Regions from separate parts of the Streptomyces sp. NPDC088387 genome, predicted to be linked through region 1. Evidence: riboswitches for the same ligand, from Rfam matches in the RefSeq annotation. Region 1 holds a riboswitch; each other region holds the start of a gene.
What was found. Region 1 has a riboswitch for thiamine pyrophosphate ahead of thiO (glycine oxidase ThiO). Riboswitches for the same ligand answer to the same signal wherever they lie in the genome.
Positions count from the first base shown of each region.

Region 2: it holds a riboswitch for thiamine pyrophosphate, as region 1 does, so the genes downstream of both, ACIQAC_RS29340 (thiamine ABC transporter substrate binding subunit) here and thiO (glycine oxidase ThiO) in region 1, are expected to answer to the same signal.
Region 3: it holds a riboswitch for thiamine pyrophosphate, as region 1 does, so the genes downstream of both, thiC (phosphomethylpyrimidine synthase ThiC) here and thiO (glycine oxidase ThiO) in region 1, are expected to answer to the same signal.

Region 1 is NZ_JBIVNC010000001.1:354,252-359,736, forward strand. Features, by position in the region: gene metF (methylenetetrahydrofolate reductase [NAD(P)H]) at 1-546, opposite strand, end outside; gene thiE (thiamine phosphate synthase) at 663-1,310, opposite strand; gene ACIQAC_RS01720 (Rv2175c family DNA-binding protein) at 1,572-1,937, opposite strand; gene ACIQAC_RS01725 (NAD(P)/FAD-dependent oxidoreductase) at 2,011-3,186, opposite strand; TPP riboswitch at 3,589-3,700, shown strand; gene thiO (glycine oxidase ThiO) at 3,725-4,912, shown strand; gene thiS (sulfur carrier protein ThiS) at 4,909-5,109, shown strand; gene ACIQAC_RS01740 (thiazole synthase) at 5,113-5,485, shown strand, end outside.
Region 2 is NZ_JBIVNC010000012.1:163,303-168,787, reverse strand. Features, by position in the region: gene ACIQAC_RS29345 (ABC transporter permease) at 1-1,513, opposite strand, end outside; gene ACIQAC_RS29340 (thiamine ABC transporter substrate binding subunit) at 1,549-2,628, opposite strand; TPP riboswitch at 2,625-2,743, opposite strand; gene rlmN (23S rRNA (adenine(2503)-C(2))-methyltransferase RlmN) at 2,789-3,895, opposite strand; gene ACIQAC_RS29330 (hypothetical protein) at 4,123-4,941, shown strand; gene ACIQAC_RS29325 (hypothetical protein) at 5,063-5,485, shown strand, end outside.
Region 3 is NZ_JBIVNC010000003.1:215,792-221,276, reverse strand. Features, by position in the region: gene ACIQAC_RS09175 (YibE/F family protein) at 1-1,078, opposite strand, end outside; TPP riboswitch at 1,636-1,825, shown strand; gene thiC (phosphomethylpyrimidine synthase ThiC) at 1,818-3,638, shown strand; gene ACIQAC_RS09165 (GAF and ANTAR domain-containing protein) at 3,892-4,581, shown strand; gene ACIQAC_RS09160 (VWA domain-containing protein) at 4,661-5,485, shown strand, end outside.

The DNA.
Region 1 (5,485 bases):
GCACTTGTCGACGAAGTGCCGGATGTCGGATTCCGGGTCGCTGGAGCGCGGGTGCATCTCCGGGAAGGCCGCGACGCCCACGCAGAAGTCGCCCGACTCCTTGATGAGCCGCACCAGCTCGGCGGCGTACGTCAGCCCCTGCGGATGCGCGACCCAGTCGGCCATGGGGTCGCCGGGCGGGTCGCCGCGCAGCGCGAGCATGTTGCGGATGCCGGCGTCGGCGAACTGGCCGATGACGTTGCGCAGCTCGGTCAGGGAGTGGTCCACGGCGGTGAGGTGGGCGACCGGCGTCAGCGTGGTGTCGGCGACGATCTGCTGCGTCTCCTTGACGGTGCTGGCGCGGGTGGAACCGCCGGCACCGTACGTGACGGAGACGAAGTCGGGGGCCACCGCCTCGACCCTGCGCAGCGCGTTCCACAGGCTCCGCTCGCCCTTCGCGGTTTTCGGCGCGTAGAACTCGAAGGAGTACGTCGTCTTCCCGGCGGCGAGCATGTCGCGCACCGTGCGTGCGCGGTCAGTCCTGGTGGATGCGGTTCCGAGGGCCATACGGGCAGGTTAGTGGCGGCCCGGCGGGCCACCCAACCGAGCGCTGAAGATTTGCCCGATTTGCCGACCTGTTGTCCATCCCTTGGACACCCCGGGCCGCCCGGGCCCGCTCCGGGTCACGTCTGCCGGAGCCGCTTGGTGAACTCCGCCGCCGCCGCGCCCGGGTCGTCCGCCTCGGTGATCGCGCGGACGACCACGACCCGGCCGGCGCCCGCGTCGAGCACCTCGTCGAGGTTGCCCAGGTCGATGCCGCCGATGGCGAACCAGGGGCGGTCGGTGCCCAGCGCCGCCGTGTGGCGGACCAGGTCCAGGCCGGGCGCGTGGCGGCCGGGCTTGGTGGGGGTGGGCCAGCAGGGCCCGGTGCAGAAGTAGTCCACGCCGTCCTGGGCGGCGGCGGCCGTCGCCTCGCCGTCGGCGTGGGTGGAGCGGCCGATCAGGACGTCGTCGCCGACGATCGCGCGGGCGGCGGGCACCGGAAGGTCGCCCTGGCCGAGGTGGAGCACGTGGGCACCGGCTGCGTGGGCCACGTCCGCGCGGTCGTTGACCGCGAGCAGCTTGCCGTGGCGGGCGCAGGCGTCGGCGAGGACCGCGAGGTGCTCCAGTTCCTCGGCCGCCTCCATGCCCTTGTCGCGCAGCTGCACGATGTCGACGCCGCCGGCCAGCGCCGCGTCCAGGAACTCCGGCAGATCGCCGCGGCTCTTGCGGGCGTCCGTGCACAGATAGAGCCGGGCGTCGGCGAGCCGCTCGCGTGCGGTGTCGGACATGGTCGGTTCCCCCCGATGTCGGTGTGGGTGCCCGCGTCGGTACGGGCACCCGGTGTGGTCCTGCCGCACGGACCGCCGGGCCGCCACCGTGGCAGCGGGGCCGTCTCCGGCAGCAGTTACGGCCGCTGTACACGCCGCTGTACACGCCGCGACGGCAGCCTCGTGCCCGCCCACCGCCGCCGCAGGGCGTCGTTCACCGCGGCCGGGGCCCCGGCTGCCGGGCGCCGGACGGTGGGCGGTGGGCGGTTCAGCGCGTTCGGGTTACACGGCGAGCGCCTGGGCTCGGCGCTTCACCTCCGTGCCACGATTCTCGCTCAGCGCCTGCGCGGGCGTGCCCGGCAGGCTGGGGTCCGGAGTGAAGAGCCACTCCAGCATCTCCTCGTCGGTGAAGCCGTCGTCCCGCAGCAGTGTCAGGGTCCCGGCGAGGCCCTTGACGACCTTGTCCACGTCGATGAAGGCGGCGGGGACGTGCAGCGCGCGGTTCTCACCCCGGCGTACGGCGATGAGCTGGCCCTCCTTGACCAGCTGCCGCACCCGGGTCACCTCGACGTCCAGTTGTTCCGCGATGTCGGGGAGGGTGAGCCAGGCGGGGACGAGAGCATCAATCTTTGCGTCAATCTCGGTCACGCCTCCAAGACTGCCATCTGGGACTGACACTCGGTAGCCGGGCCGCGTCCGAAGGCTCCGGACCAGGCCGTTCTCAGCGGACGGCCGTGGCCGCCTTCAGCGGGCGCGACGGGTCCACCAGCAGTTCCGGATCCATCGGCGTGCCCGACTCGATGAGCCGCCGGGCCTGGGCGAGATCCCTCGGGCGGCCCACCGCCAGCAGGGCGACCAGGCGGCCCTCGCGCAGCCAGCAGACGCTCCACGCGGGCCCCGAAGGGTCACCGCGCCACAGGGTCGTGTCGGCGCCGGAGTGGTGCCCCGCGTACTGCACGAAGCGGCCGAACTGCTCGGACCAGAAGTACGGCACCGGGTCGTAGACCGCGTCGGCCTGGCCGCCCTCGACGATGTTCTCGGCGACCGTGCGCGGCCCCTGGAGGGCGTTGTCCCAGTGGTGGACCATCAGCCGCTCGCCGTAACGCACGGACGGGAAGGAGGCGCAGTCGCCGACCGCGTAGACGTCGGGGGCGGAGGTGCGCAGATGGGTGTCGGCGACGACGTCGCCGTGCGCGCCGAGCTGGATGCCGGAGCCGGCCAGCCAGGCCGTGGCGGGCCGGGCGCCGATGCCGACCACCACGGCGCCCGCGGGCAGCCGCGAGCCGTCGTCGAGGACGACCTCGCCGGGCTCGACGCGTGCCACGCGCGCGTGGGTGCGCAGTACGGCCCCGCTGTCGGCGTACCAGCCGGCCATCGGGGCGGCCACCTCCTCGGGGAGCGCCCCGGCGAGCGGGCGGTCGGCGGCCTCCACGACCGTCACCGAGCAGCCCGCCTCGCGCGCGGCGGTGGCGAACTCGGCGCCGATCCAGCCCGCGCCGACCACCACGATGTCGTGCTGTCGCGCGAGCACCGGCCGCAGCCGCGCGGCGTCGTCCAGGGTGCGCAGCAGGTGCACGCCGGGCACACCCTCCGCGCCCGGCAGCAGGATCGGCGCGGCGCCGGTGGCGAGGACCAGGACGTCGTAGGCGACGGGTCCGGCCTCGGTGTCCAGTTCATGGTCCCCGGGGCGCACGCCCGAGACCTCGCGGCCGAGGAGCAGTTCGATGTCGAGCGCGTCGAAGTCGATGTCGAAGGCGGAGTCCTCGGCCTTGCCGAGCAGGACGGCCTTGGACAGGGGCGGACGGTCGTAGGGCTGGTGGGGTTCGGCGCCGATCAGGGTCACCGTGCCGTTGAAGCCCTGTTCCCGGAGCGCGACCGCGGTCTGCACCCCGGCCATGCCGGCGCCCACCACTACCACGCGGCGCGATCCGGGCGCCGCCGTCTGCTCTCTGTCGTCGCTCACCTGATCACCATAGACACCTGACAAATTGTCAGTCAGGGGGTGCGCTTGCGAGTCCTGTCACACCGGACCGGCGGTCCGGTGCGGACCTACCGAAAGTCCAGGCGGTCTCCGGCGCGTGTGCCCGCCGGCACCCGCGTCGGCCGGGGGCACGCGCGCGGGTGGCCCGGTTCCCGCGGCCCGCGCGGTGGCGCACGGACCGGGCACGGACCGGGCACGGACCGGGTCCGACCTGCGGTCCGGGCGCCGACCGGGGGTGCCGCGAGGCAGCCGGGCGGCGCGATCGTGGCGGACGGCTCCCTTACAGAGGCACGGAACCAGGAGTTAGGGTGACTCGCACAGAGCACTCGCGGGAGCCCGGACGCACCGGGCTGAGAGGGAGGCTGGCGGCCTCCGACCGTACGAACCTGATCCGGGTCATGCCGGCGAAGGGAGGGGCTGAACGCCCGTGTCGTCCTCCACACGTACGTCACACCTGTCGGAGCACCCGACGCTACGCACGTCGGAACACACCTCGGACGTCCTCGTCGTCGGGGGCGGAATCATCGGTCTGGTCACGGCCTGGCGGGCCGCGCAGCGCGGGCTCGCCACGGCCGTCGTGGACCCCGAACCCGGCGGCGGCGCCGCCCAGGTGGCGGCCGGCATGCTCGCCGCCGTCACCGAACTGCACTACGGCGAGCAGACCCTGCTCGGCCTCAACGTGGCCTCGGCCGACCGCTATCCCGCCTTCGCGGCCGAGCTGACCGACCTGACCGGACACGACCTCGGCTACCGCAGGTGCGGCACGCTCGCCGTCGCGCTGGACGCCGACGACCGCGCGCATCTGCGGGAACTGCACACCCTGCAACGGCAGTCGGGCCTGGAGTCGGAGTGGCTGTCCGGCCGGGAGTGCCGGCGCCTCGAGCCGATGCTCGCGCCGGGCGTGCGCGGCGGGCTGCGGGTCGACGGTGACCACCAGATCGACCCACGGCGGCTCGCGGCGGCCCTGCTGAGCGCCTGCGAGCTGGCCGGGGTGGTCTTCCACCGCACCTGGGCCGAACGGCTCGTGGTCGAGCGGGAGCGGGCCACCGGTGCCGTCACCCGCGAGGGCGTCCGCCTCGGCGCCGGCCAGGTGGTGCTGGCCGCCGGCAGCCTCAGCGGGCGGCTGCCGGGCGTCCCGGACGACGTACTGCCGCCGGTACGGCCGGTGAAGGGGGAGGTGCTGCGGCTGGCCGTGCCGGCGCGATACGCGCCCTTCCTGAGCCGTACCGTCCGCGCGGTCGTCCGCGGCAGCCATGTCTACCTGGTGCCGCGCGAGAACGGCGAACTCGTCGTCGGCGCGACCAGCGAGGAGCTCGGCTGGGACACCACGGTGACCGCGGGCGGGGTGTACGCGCTGCTGCGCGACGCCCACGAGCTGGTCCCCGGCATCACCGAACTGCCCCTGACGGAGACCCGCGCGGGTCTGCGCCCCGGTTCCCCGGACAACGCGCCGCTGCTCGGCCCGACCGAGCTGGACGGACTGCTGCTGGCCACCGGGCACTACCGCAACGGCGTGCTGCTCACACCGGTCACCGGCGACGCGCTCGCGCACGCGCTGGTCACCGGTGAACTCCCCGAGGAAGCCCGCCCCTTCACCCCCCGGCGCTTCACCGCCGCCGCACTCACGGAGCAGCCCGCATGAACATCTCGGTCAACGGAGAGACCCGCGAAGTGGCTCCCGGCACGGCTCTCGACGTCCTGGTGACGGCGCTCACCCCGGCGCCCTCCGGAGTCGCCGCCGCACTCAACGAAACCGTCGTCCCGCGCGGTCAGTGGTCCACGACGTCCCTGTCCGACGGGGACCGCGTCGAGGTCCTCACCGCCGTCCAAGGAGGCTGACCGATGGCCGACGATCCCTTCCTCCTCGGCGGTACGTCGTTCTCGTCCCGGCTGATCATGGGCACCGGCGGCGCGCCCAGCCTGGACGTGCTGGAACGGGCGCTGGTGGCGTCCGGCACCGAGCTGACGACCGTCGCGATGCGGCGGGTCAACCCGGACGTGCACGGCTCGGTGCTGTCGGTGCTGGAGAAGCTCGGCATCCGGGTGCTGCCCAACACCGCGGGCTGCTTCACCGCGGGCGAGGCCGTCCTCACCGCCCGGCTGGCCCGCGAGGCGCTCGGCACCGACCTGGTCAAGCTGGAGGTCATCGCCGACGAGCGGACCCTGCTGCCCGACCCGATCGAGCTGCTCGACGCGGCCGAGACCCTGGTCGACG
Region 2 (5,485 bases), on a different contig from region 1:
TCGCCTGGCCGTAGTTGAGCTCGCCGGGCCGCCCGATCAGCTTGGCCACGGCGACCGGCAGCGTCGGGTTGTCGGGCCGCGCGATGAACACGGTCGCGCCGAACTCGCCCAGCGACACCGCGAACGCGAACCCGGCCGCCACCAGCAACGCCCGCCGTACCAGCGGCAGATCGACCTCCCGCCACACCCGCCACGGCGACGCGCCGAGCACGGCCGCGGCCTCCCGCAGCCGCGCGTCCACCGCCCGCAGCACCGGCAGCATGGTCCGTACGACGAACGGGACCCCCACCAGCGCCTGCGCGAGCGGCACCAGGATCCAGGTGGAGCGCAGATCCAGCGGCGGCTCGTCCAGCGCGATCAGGAAGCCGAAGCCGACGGTCACCGCGGAGACCCCGAGCGGCAGCATCAGCAGCGCGTCGAACCCGCGCACGAAGGGTCCCGCGTCCCGCCGGGTGAGCGCCGCCGCGGCGAGCCCGCCGACCAGTACGGCGATGGCGGTGGCGACAACGGCGTAGGCGAGCGAGTTGCCGACCGCGTCGATCGGCGGGACGAGGAACACCCCGGAGTCGTCCGAGGCCAGCGCCCGGTAGTAGCCGAAGTCGGGGGCGTCGAGGGACCGCCGTACCAGCACGGCGAGGGGCAGCAGCAGGAGTACGGCGATGACGGCCAGGACGCCGGCCAGCAGTCCCCACTGTCCGGCCCCGCGCGGGCGCCGGGCCGTGGTCGCCGGGTCGACCAGCCGCAGCGCGCTCTCCCGCCGCCGTACCGTCCAGGCGTGCACGGCGAGGATCGCGCCCACGGCCGCGAACTGCACCAGGGTGAGGACGGCCGCCGTGGACAGGTCGAAGATCTCGGACGTCTGCCGGTAGATCTCCACCTCCAGGGTGGAGAAGGTGGGCCCGCCGAGGATCTGCACCACACCGAACGAGGTGAAGGTGAACAGGAAGACCATCAGCGCGGCGGCGGCCACGGCCGGTCCGAGCGCCGGGAGTGTGACCTTCCGCCAGGCCCGCAGCGAGGACGCGCCCAGCATGCGTGCCGCCTCCTCCTGCCGCGGGTCGAGCTGGGACCAGAGGCCGCCCACGGTCCGTACGACGACCGCGTAGTTGAAGAAGACGTGCGCGAGCAGGATCGCCCACACGGTGGTGTCGAGGCGTACGCCCCACAGCTCGTCGAGGAGTCCGCCGCGGCCGACCAGTGCCAGGAACGCCGTACCGACGACGACCGTCGGCAGCACGAACGGCACGGTCACGACCGCGCGCAGCACCTGCTTGCCGGGGAAGTCGAGGCGGGCGAAGACGTAGGCGCCGGGCAGGGCGATCAGCAGGGTCAGCGCGGTCGAGGCCAGCGCCTGCCAGGTGGTGAACCACAGCACGTGCCGGATGTCCGACTGCCCGAGCACGTCCCACAGCCGTCCGAACCGCCAGCCGCCGTCGACGTGCAGGCCCCGGCCGAGGATCGCGGCGACCGGGTAGGCGAAGAAGACGCCGAAGAACGCGACGGGCAGGGCCATCAGCCCGAGCCGCGCCGCGCCCCCGCGGCGCCTGCCTACTTCAGTACGAGCGACGTCCACGACTTGACCCAGTCGTCACGGTGGTCGGCGATCTTCGCCGGGTCCATGGTCTCGGGATCCTTCGCCTGGGGGCCGTACTTGGCGAAGACCTCCGGGACCTGGGCGGCCTCGCGCACCGGGTAGACGAACATGTTCAGCGGCATGTCGTCCTGGAACTCCTTGGTGAGCAGGAAGTCAAGGAGCGCCTTGCCGCCCTCGGTGTTCCTCGCGTTGCTCAGCAGTCCCGCGTACTCGACCTGGCGGAAGCAGGTGCCGTCGGCGACGCCGGTGGGGGCGGTCGTGGGCTGCGGATCGGCGTAGACGACCTCGACGGGCGGCGAGGAGGCGTACGACACCACCAGCGGCCGGTCGCCCTTGGCCTTCTTGCCGCCGGCGGACCCGGAGAACTCCTCGTTGTAGGCCTGCTCCCAGCTGTCGACGACCTTCACGCCGTTGGCCGTGAGCTTCTTCCAGTAGTCCTGCCAGCCGTCGTCGCCGTACCTGGCGGCGGTTCCGAGCAGAAAGCCCAGGCCGGGCGAGGAGGTGGAGGCGTTCTCGGTGACGAGCAGGTTCTTGTACGCGGGCTTGGTGAGGTCGTCGAACGTCTTCGGCGGCTCCAGCCTGTGCTCGCTGAAGTAGGCCTTGTCGTAGTTGACGCAGATGTCGCCGGTGTCGACGGGCGTGACCCGGTGCTTGCTCTCGTCGGCCCGGTACTCGGGCAGCACCAGGTCGGAGCCCTTGGCCTCGTACGGCTGGAAGAGCCCGTTGTCGAGGGCGCGGGAGAGGAGGGTGTTGTCGACGCCGAAGAAGACGTCGCCCTGCGGGTTGTCCTTGGTGAGGATCGCCTTGTTGACGGCCTGGCCGGCGTCGCCGTCCTCCAGGACCTTGACCCGGTAGCCGGACTTCTTCTCGAAGTCGGCGAGGACGCTCTTGGAGACGGCCCAGGAGTTGTGGCTGACGAGCGTGACGGTTTTGGAATCCCCGCCGCTGCCGGAGTCGGAGCCGGATCCGCACGCGGACAGCGTGAGGAGGCCCAGGCCGGCGGCCAGGGCAAGGCAGTGCTTGGTGCTTCTCATGAAGGAAACCGAACTTCCTACCCAGAATGACCTGGGCGAGGTTCAGAGGGTCTGCGGCCCGCCTGTCCTGCGGCGGCCGCACTCTCAGCGCTGTGGCGCTCCCCTGTCGGAAAATGGGATATGAAGTTGTCCTGATGACGCTGTACCGACGTCGGTCAGACTACCGCTCGGTGGCCGCGAGCTGACCGCACGCCCCGTCGATCTCCTGACCTCGGGTGTCCCGGACGGTGACCGGCACGCCGTGGGCGGCGATGGCCTCGACGAACGCCTTCTCGTCCTCGGGCCGGGACGCGGTCCACTTGGAGCCCGGCGTCGGGTTCAGCGGGATGAGGTTGACGTGCACGGGCCGGCCCTTGAGCATCCGCCCGAGCCGGTCGGCGCGCCATGCCTGGTCGTTGATGTCCCGGATCAGCGCGTACTCGATGGACAGCCGCCGCCCGGACCGGTCGGCGTACGCGAACCCGGCGTCCAGCACCTCGCGCACCTTCCACCGGGTGTTGACCGGTACGAGGGTGTCGCGCAGCTCGTCGTCGGGGGCGTGCAGCGAGATCGCGAGGCGGCACTTGAAGCCCTCGTCGGAGAACCGGTTGATCGCCGGGACGAGACCCACGGTCGAGACGGTGATCCCGCGCTGCGAGAGCCCGCCGCCGTCGGGTGCGGGGTCGGTCAGGGCGCGGATGGCGCCAACGACCCGCTTGTAGTTGGCGAGGGGCTCGCCCATGCCCATGAACACGATGTTCGACAGCCGCGCGGGCCCGCCGGGCACCTCGCCGTCCCTGAGCGCCCGCATCCCGTCGACGATCTGGTGGACGATCTCGGCGGTCGACAGGTTCCGGTCGAGCCCGGCCTGTCCGGTGGCGCAGAACGGGCAGTTCATCCCGCACCCGGCCTGCGAGCTGATGCACATGGTGACCCGGTCCGGGTACCGCATCAGCACCGACTCGACGAGCGTCCCGTCGAACAGCCGCCACAGCGTCTTGCGCGTGGCACCCTCGTCCGTCGACAGATGCCGTACGACGGTCATCAGGTCCGGCAGCAGCGCCTCCCGCAGCCGCTCACGCGAGCCGGCCGGGATGTCGGTCCACTGCTCCGGGTCGTGCGCGTACCGCGCGAAGTAGTGCTGCGAGAGCTGCTTGGCACGGAACGGCTTCTCCCCGACCTCGGCCACGGCGTCCTTGCGCTCGGCTGGCGTGAGATCAGCAAGATGCCGCGGCGGCTTCTTGACTCCGCGGGGGGCGACGAATGTGAGTTCTCCGGGCTTAGGCATAGCCGTACCAGTGTCGCAGATCGGATCAGGTGATCTGAGCCCCGAGCTGTGCGCAGTGGCCGTCTCCGGTCGTCGCCGGCTCTCTTCCGACGGCCCGCAGACGGACCCGCACGGACGTGCCGCCGGCCTCGATCACACACTCGCACCCAAAGGCACCGCATTCCGTCGAGCCAAGAAAGGACCAAAACGGTGACACCATTCAAGATCCGCTGACACCGTCTCAGCCCATGATGTCACTCGCCGTGAACTTATCCGCGAAATTCACACCGGACATATGTGCGAACGGGCCGGGGGACTGGAATCCCATCGGGTCCGCGGAAGCACTCAGCGCCTTCTGCGGTATCTTCGCCGGCTTCGTTTTCTCCGGCGTTGTCATGGTCATTGGCCAGAAGAACGCGGCAGGCAAAGACGCCGACGCTTCGCGCGGTCTCCGTCTGCTGCTGCCCAGCTTCTTCGCGCTGGCCCTCGCCGCCTACCTGTACGCGCTGACGGCGGGCGAGCTGGTCTGCAAAAGAGCATCTATCGAGCAACTGTTCGCCGGCGCGATTCTGGGTGCTGCCGCACCGGTGGTCATCACCGCACTGGCATGGCTGCTCCTGGCGTACGACCGAAATAGCGACGGAGAGGTGCGCTTCTTTCGCGGACTTATTCTCGTGGCAGCGATTTTCGCCACGGCGATGCTCGCTGTGTCATCCGTCGGATTTCACAACACATGGACCGAGCGTTCCGCAGCCTGGTGGGCGGATTGGATGATCTGGGGAACACTCGCAGGTCTCGTTGTCGCCTTGTGGTATTTCTGGCGCAAGCGGGTTTCTCCGACGCCCTCGGGTTCCGTGCCGAGCTGGCCGAATCGACACGTCACGGTCTGTGCGTGGTTCACGTTGATGATCAGCGCGATCCTCGCGGCGCTCAGCGCGACCTTCGTGGGCATCCCCCACGACCAGCTGGAGCTGCCTCTCGGGCTGGTCTACACGATGAGCGAGGCAGCCCTTGTTCTGCCTGCTCTCATCCTGGTGAGCGCCATGTGGGCAGTACCAAGGGCCTGATGCCCCCTTCAACGAGAAGACGGCCGCCGTCCTCGCAGAGCCTCCGGCTCCCGTTCGGTCTCCTTGCTCGCGTGATCGTCGGCGGGTGAGACTGGCCACTCGGCTTCGGTGGGGAGTGCGTGTGAGGGTGGGGACGGGGGACGGCAGGGCCGGGTGGGGCGGGTGGAACCGGGTGGGTGGGGCGGTGCTGGTCGGGCTGGCCGTGGTCGCCGCCTTCGCCGGGTTCTCCGTCTTCACGACCTGGCTGCCCGGCGACGCCGCCCGGTACCGGGACTACTCGGCGGCCGGGAAGTGTCCCGCCGGCAGTGAGGCGTCGGCGGTGGAGGACTGTCTGCGGGACGTCACCCTCACCGTGGAGAGCGTGACGAACAAGCGGAAGAACCGGGCGGCGGTCCTGACCGGACCCGGGCCCTACACGCGGATGGAGTCGTCCTTCGGTGACCCGGGGCCGGTGCTGAGCGGGCTGGAGAAGGGCGAGCGGGTCACCGGGACCGTCTGGGACGGGGACGTGATGGTGATCGCGCAGGGGAACCTGCGGCAGAGC
Region 3 (5,485 bases), on a different contig from region 1:
GCAGGGAAACCAGCGTGCCGAGTACCGCGACCGAGGTTCTCGCCGACAGCCCGTGGCACAGATACAGCGCGACCAGCATGATGGCGCTCGCTCCGACCACGGCCACGACCAGCGGGTTCGAGCCCTGGAGGATGGCCGGCAGGATGAAGAAGTTGAGGATCAGGAAGCTGATCGCCAGCGCGACCAGCGCCATGAGCCCCCGCAGCCGGCCCACGACCACAACGGCGAGCGCGAAGATGCCGGCGAGCAGGGTCATGGGGAGGCGCCGGTTGATGTCGGTCACCGAGTACTGAAGGTCCTTGGGCGCCGAGGGCTCGTAGGCGACCACGACCTCCTGGCCCTGCTTCAACTGGCGGGACTGGTCGGGCTGGACGATCTCGGTGAACGTACGGCCCTTGTCCGTGCCGGTGTCGACGCGGATCGTGGCCCGCTTGCAGTCGCCCTTGGCCTGCTGGACGGCGGAGGAGCCCTCGGCGGTGGAGGTGTCGCCGGTCGGGGTGCCCCCGGAGGCGTTCACCGACGCGCAGTCCACCTGATCGATCCTGGTGACCGTGGCTTCCTGTGTCTGCCGGTCGAAACCGACACCGGTGCGCTCGTGCGGCGGTGCGCCACCGGGCCAGAGCAGCCCGAGCCCGACCAGGACGGCAGCGGCGAACGGTACGAGGATGGCCGCGATGATCTTACGTAGGTGGACGGAGACCGGGGCGGCGGGACCGTGGCTGTGGGAGTGACCGTGCCCACCGCCGTGCCCGTTGTCGCCGTGTCCGTGACCGCCGCCGTGATTGTCGCCGTGGTGGTCACCGTGTCCGCCGCTGTGCCCGTTGCCGGGACCGCCGTTGCCCTGGCCATGCCTGTGGCCGTCGTCCGGCCCGTTGGCGGGTCCGTTGGTGGGCCCATTGCGGGGGTCGGCTCCCGGGCCCTCGGGCCCGTTTCCGTGGCCGCCAGGGCCACCGCCGTAACCGTCGCCATAGCCGTCGCCGTAACCCCCGCCGGATGCCTGACCACGGCCGTCACCAGGCGCGTTGCCGCCGGGACCATAGCCTGCGCCGGCGTTGGGGCCGTAGCCCTCGCCCCGCACGGGCCTGTACGGCTGCCCCTGCGGCTCGTTGAAGTCCTGCCCGCCAGGGGGACCACCGAAGTCGCGCCCCTGACCGCCGGGTCCAAGCCTCTGACCACCAGTACCCGGCCCCTGTCCACCACGACCCGCCCCTTGACCACCAGGAGCGCGCCCTTGGCCATGCGGGCTGCCAGGACCGGCACCCTGACCACGAGGACCGCCGGGCCCAGGACCAGGACCGGGGCCAAGACCAGGACCAGGACCGGGCCCAGGACCAGGGCCGCGACCAACACCAGGCCCAACACCCCTGCCCCCCTCCCCAACCCCGCCCCCACGACCGTCACTCGCCCCCGCCGGAGGCCCCGAGCGGGCGCCAAGTCGGCGTACGGAGCCGGTCTCGTAGTCCGGTCCCGCTTCGGGTCCGGGGCCGCGGCCGGAGCCGGAGGCATCGCCCGGTTCGCGGGGCGGCTCCGGCGGAGGGAATGGGGGATCCTGCGGTGTGGTCACCGACCGATCATCGCAAGAACGGCAGGGGCCCTCTGTTCACCGCGCCCGAATTGACGCTAGCGTGGAGTCACCTTTGTACACGCGGGAGCTCGGAGCACCGGGCTGAGAGGGCGCTGACCTTCGTCTTCGCGATGTTTCACGTGGAACATCACTCATCACGAGTGACGTATCCCATGGAACGCCGACAGACGAGAACCGCTGCGTCGACCGCCGAACCTGTTACCGGGTAATGCCGGCGTAGGGAGTAGGTCTCATGACCATCGAGGACGCACGCACGCCTGCCTCCACGCAGATCTCCAGCGACACGGAGATCGCCACCAGCGAGGAGGCCGGGAAGTCCATCGGCTGGCACAAGGCGTACATCGAGGGCTCCCGCCCCGATCTGCGTGTGCCGGTCCGTCAGGTGCATCTCACCAACGGGCAGGACGTCACGCTGTACGACACCTCCGGCCCGTACACCGATCCGCTGGTCACCACTGATGTTCGCAGGGGACTGGCGCCGTTGCGGGAGAACTGGATCATCGCCCGCGGCGACACCGAGGAGTACGGGGGGCGCCCCGTCCGCCCCGAGGACGACGGCATCAAGCACACGTCGCCGCGAGGCGGCCTGCGCAACCTCGATGCGGTCTTCCCCGGCCGGCCTCGTCAGCCGCGCCGGAGCCGTGACGGCAGCGCGGTCACGCAACTTGCGTACGCACGCCGGGGCGAGATCACGCCGGAGATGGAGTACGTGGCCGTCAGGGAGAACGTTTCTCCCGAGGTCGTGCGCGAGGAGATCGCGGCGGGACGGGCCGTGCTGCCCGCCAACGTCAACCACCCGGAGATCGAGCCGATGATCATCGGCAAGCGATTCCTGGTGAAGGTCAACGCCAACATCGGAAACTCGGCGGTGACTTCCTCCATCGAGGAGGAGGTCGAGAAGATGACCTGGGCGACCCGCTGGGGCGCCGACACGGTCATGGACCTGTCCACCGGCCGGAACATCCACACCACCCGCGAGTGGGTGCTGCGCAACTCCCCCGTCCCCATCGGCACCGTGCCGCTCTACCAGGCGCTGGAGAAGGTCGACGGCAGGGCCGAGGAGCTGACCTGGGAGATCTACAAGGACACGGTCCTCGAACAGGCCGAGCAGGGCGTGGACTACATGACCGTCCACGCGGGTGTGCGGCTGCCGTTCGTGCCGCTCACGGCGAACCGCAAGACCGGCATCGTCTCGCGCGGCGGCTCGATCATGGCCGCGTGGTGCCTCGCGCACCACAAGGACTCGTTCCTCTACGAGAACTTCGAGGAACTCTGCGAGATCCTCGCCGCCTACGACATCACCTACTCGCTGGGTGACGGACTGCGGCCGGGCTCGATCGCCGACGCCAACGACGAGGCGCAGTTCGCGGAGTTGCGCACGCTCGGGGAACTCAACCGGATCGCGAAGCGTTTCAACGTACAGACCATGATCGAGGGCCCGGGACACGTCCCGATGCACAAGATCAAGGAGAACATCGACCTTCAGCAGGAGATCTGTGATGAAGCTCCGTTCTATACGCTCGGCCCGCTGACGACGGACGTCGCGCCGGCGTACGACCACATCACCTCCGGCATTGGTGCCGCGATGATCGCCTGGTGGGGCACGGCCATGCTCTGCTATGTCACGCCCAAGGAACATCTGGGCCTGCCCAACCGTGACGACGTCAAGACCGGCGTCATCACCTACAAGATCGCCGCCCACGCAGCCGACCTCGCCAAGGGGCACCCCGGAGCACAGGAGTGGGACGACGCGCTGTCGGACGCCCGTTTCGAGTTCCGCTGGGAGGACCAGTTCAACCTGGCCCTCGACCCGGACACGGCCCGTGAGTTCCACGACGAGACCCTGCCGGCAGAACCCGCGAAGACAGCCCACTTCTGCTCGATGTGCGGCCCCAAGTTCTGCAGCATGAAGATCAGCCAGAGCATCAACGAGCGCTTCGGTGGTGTCGCGGCCGAAGGGGCGTCTCCCGAGGAGGTCGCGGAAGGCATGCTCCAGAAGTCGAAGGAGTTCGCCGCCAGCGGCAACAGGGTGTACCTGCCGCTCGCCGACTGAAGCAGCGCGCCTCGCGGGGTCGGGTGAGGCCCGGACCGCACCCGACCCCGCGAGGAACGCGACAGCGACACCGCACCTTGAAACGACACCGCACCTTGAGATGACATCGCACCTTGAAAACTGAACACATGTTTGGTTAATTGTCGCGGATCGAGGGCGCCCCCCTCGGTACCCCGCAAGCGGCCCGGCCCCGTCGTTCGCATGCGAAGCTTGGAATGAAGTCACCGGGATGAGGTGGGGCGAGGAGGCAGTCATGGACTGGGCCCGGTTCGCGCAACAACTGGCCGCCATGGCGCGCGACCTCCTGGCACAGGAGTCGGTCACCGCCACCCTGGAGCGGATCACCGCCTCCGCGATCGAGCTCGTCGAGGGGTGTGAGTCGGCGGGCATTCTCAGGCTGCGCGGCAAGAAGGTGGAGACCATCGCCGCCACCGACGAGCTGGTCGTCAGCTCCGACAAGCTTCAGGAGGAGTCGGGCGAAGGGCCCTGCTTCGACGCCGCCCGCAGCTCGCTGGGAGACCGAGTCTTCCGTATCGCCGACTTCACCAAGCCGCAGCCACGCTGGCCCAAATACGCTCCGCAAGCCCGTGACCTGGGCATAGGCAGCATGATGGGCTTCCTCCTCTACACCGAGGACGAGGACTTCGGCGCGCTGAACATCTACTCCCGCAAGCCGGGTGTCTTCACGGAGGCCAGCGAACTGGCCGGCTGGCTCCTCGCCTCGCACGCCGCGGTCGCCTTCTCCGCCGCACGCACCCAGGCCCAGCTGGAACAGGCCGTCGACACCCGCCACCTCATCGGCGAGGCCATGGGCATCATCATGGGCGGCCACAACATCACCGAGGACCAGGCCTTCGACGTACTGCGCCGCTATTCGCAGGAGAACAACATCAAGCTCCGCGACGTGGCCCGCATCATCTGCGACCGCGGCGGTCTCACCTAAGCCGTGTCCGCACCCGCGGTGGTGGAACGGAGACGCCGGGGAGGTCGTCAGGGCCACGGCCGGTCGGCAGACTGGGCCCATGACATCGAGTGCACTGAGCAAGGGCGCCAACCTCCCGGTCGAGGCCGCCGAGGTACGGGTCGAGCTCTGCTGGTCGGCGGGGCCAGGTGTGCCCGATGTGGACGCTTCGGCGCTGCTGCTCACCGCCGACGGGCGGGTCCGGGACGACGGCGACTTCGTCTTCTACAACCAACCGCACCACACCTCCGGAGCAGTCACCCACCTGGGGAAACAGCAGACGGGCGCGGGTATGGCGGACACGGTCGGGGTGCGTTTCGGCGCGCTGGAGGCGGCCGTGGAGCGGATCGTCCTGTGCGCCTCGGCCGACGGCGGGACCTTCGGCCAGGTACCCGGGCTGACGCTGCGGCTGCTGGACGCCGGTACGTCGGCGGAGCTGGCCCGGTTCGAGATGGCGGCCGGCACGGAGACGGCGTTCATCGGCGGTGAGCTGTATCTGCGGCAGGGGAAGTGGAAATTCCGGGCGGTGGGGCAGGGGTACGCCTCCGGGCTCGCGGGGCTGGCCACGGACTTCGGCATCACGGTCGACGAGGAGGGCGACACGGCGGCGACGGTCACCTCCCCGGCCCCGGCCTCGCCCTCGTACCCGCAGGTCACGCCGCCGCCCCCGGTCCAGTCCCCGTATCCGTACCGGCAGGGCGGTCCGCCCGCGATGCCCGCCGGTGTCCGCCTCACCAAGGGTGAGGAGAAGCTGCCCGTCGACATGCGCAAGCGGCTCTCGTTGCGCAAGGAGCAGGTCGCGGTCAGCCTGCGCAAGCACGGCGCCGAGGGCGTCACCGCCCGGGTGATTCTGGTGCTCGACGCGTCCGGATCGATGTCGTTCCTG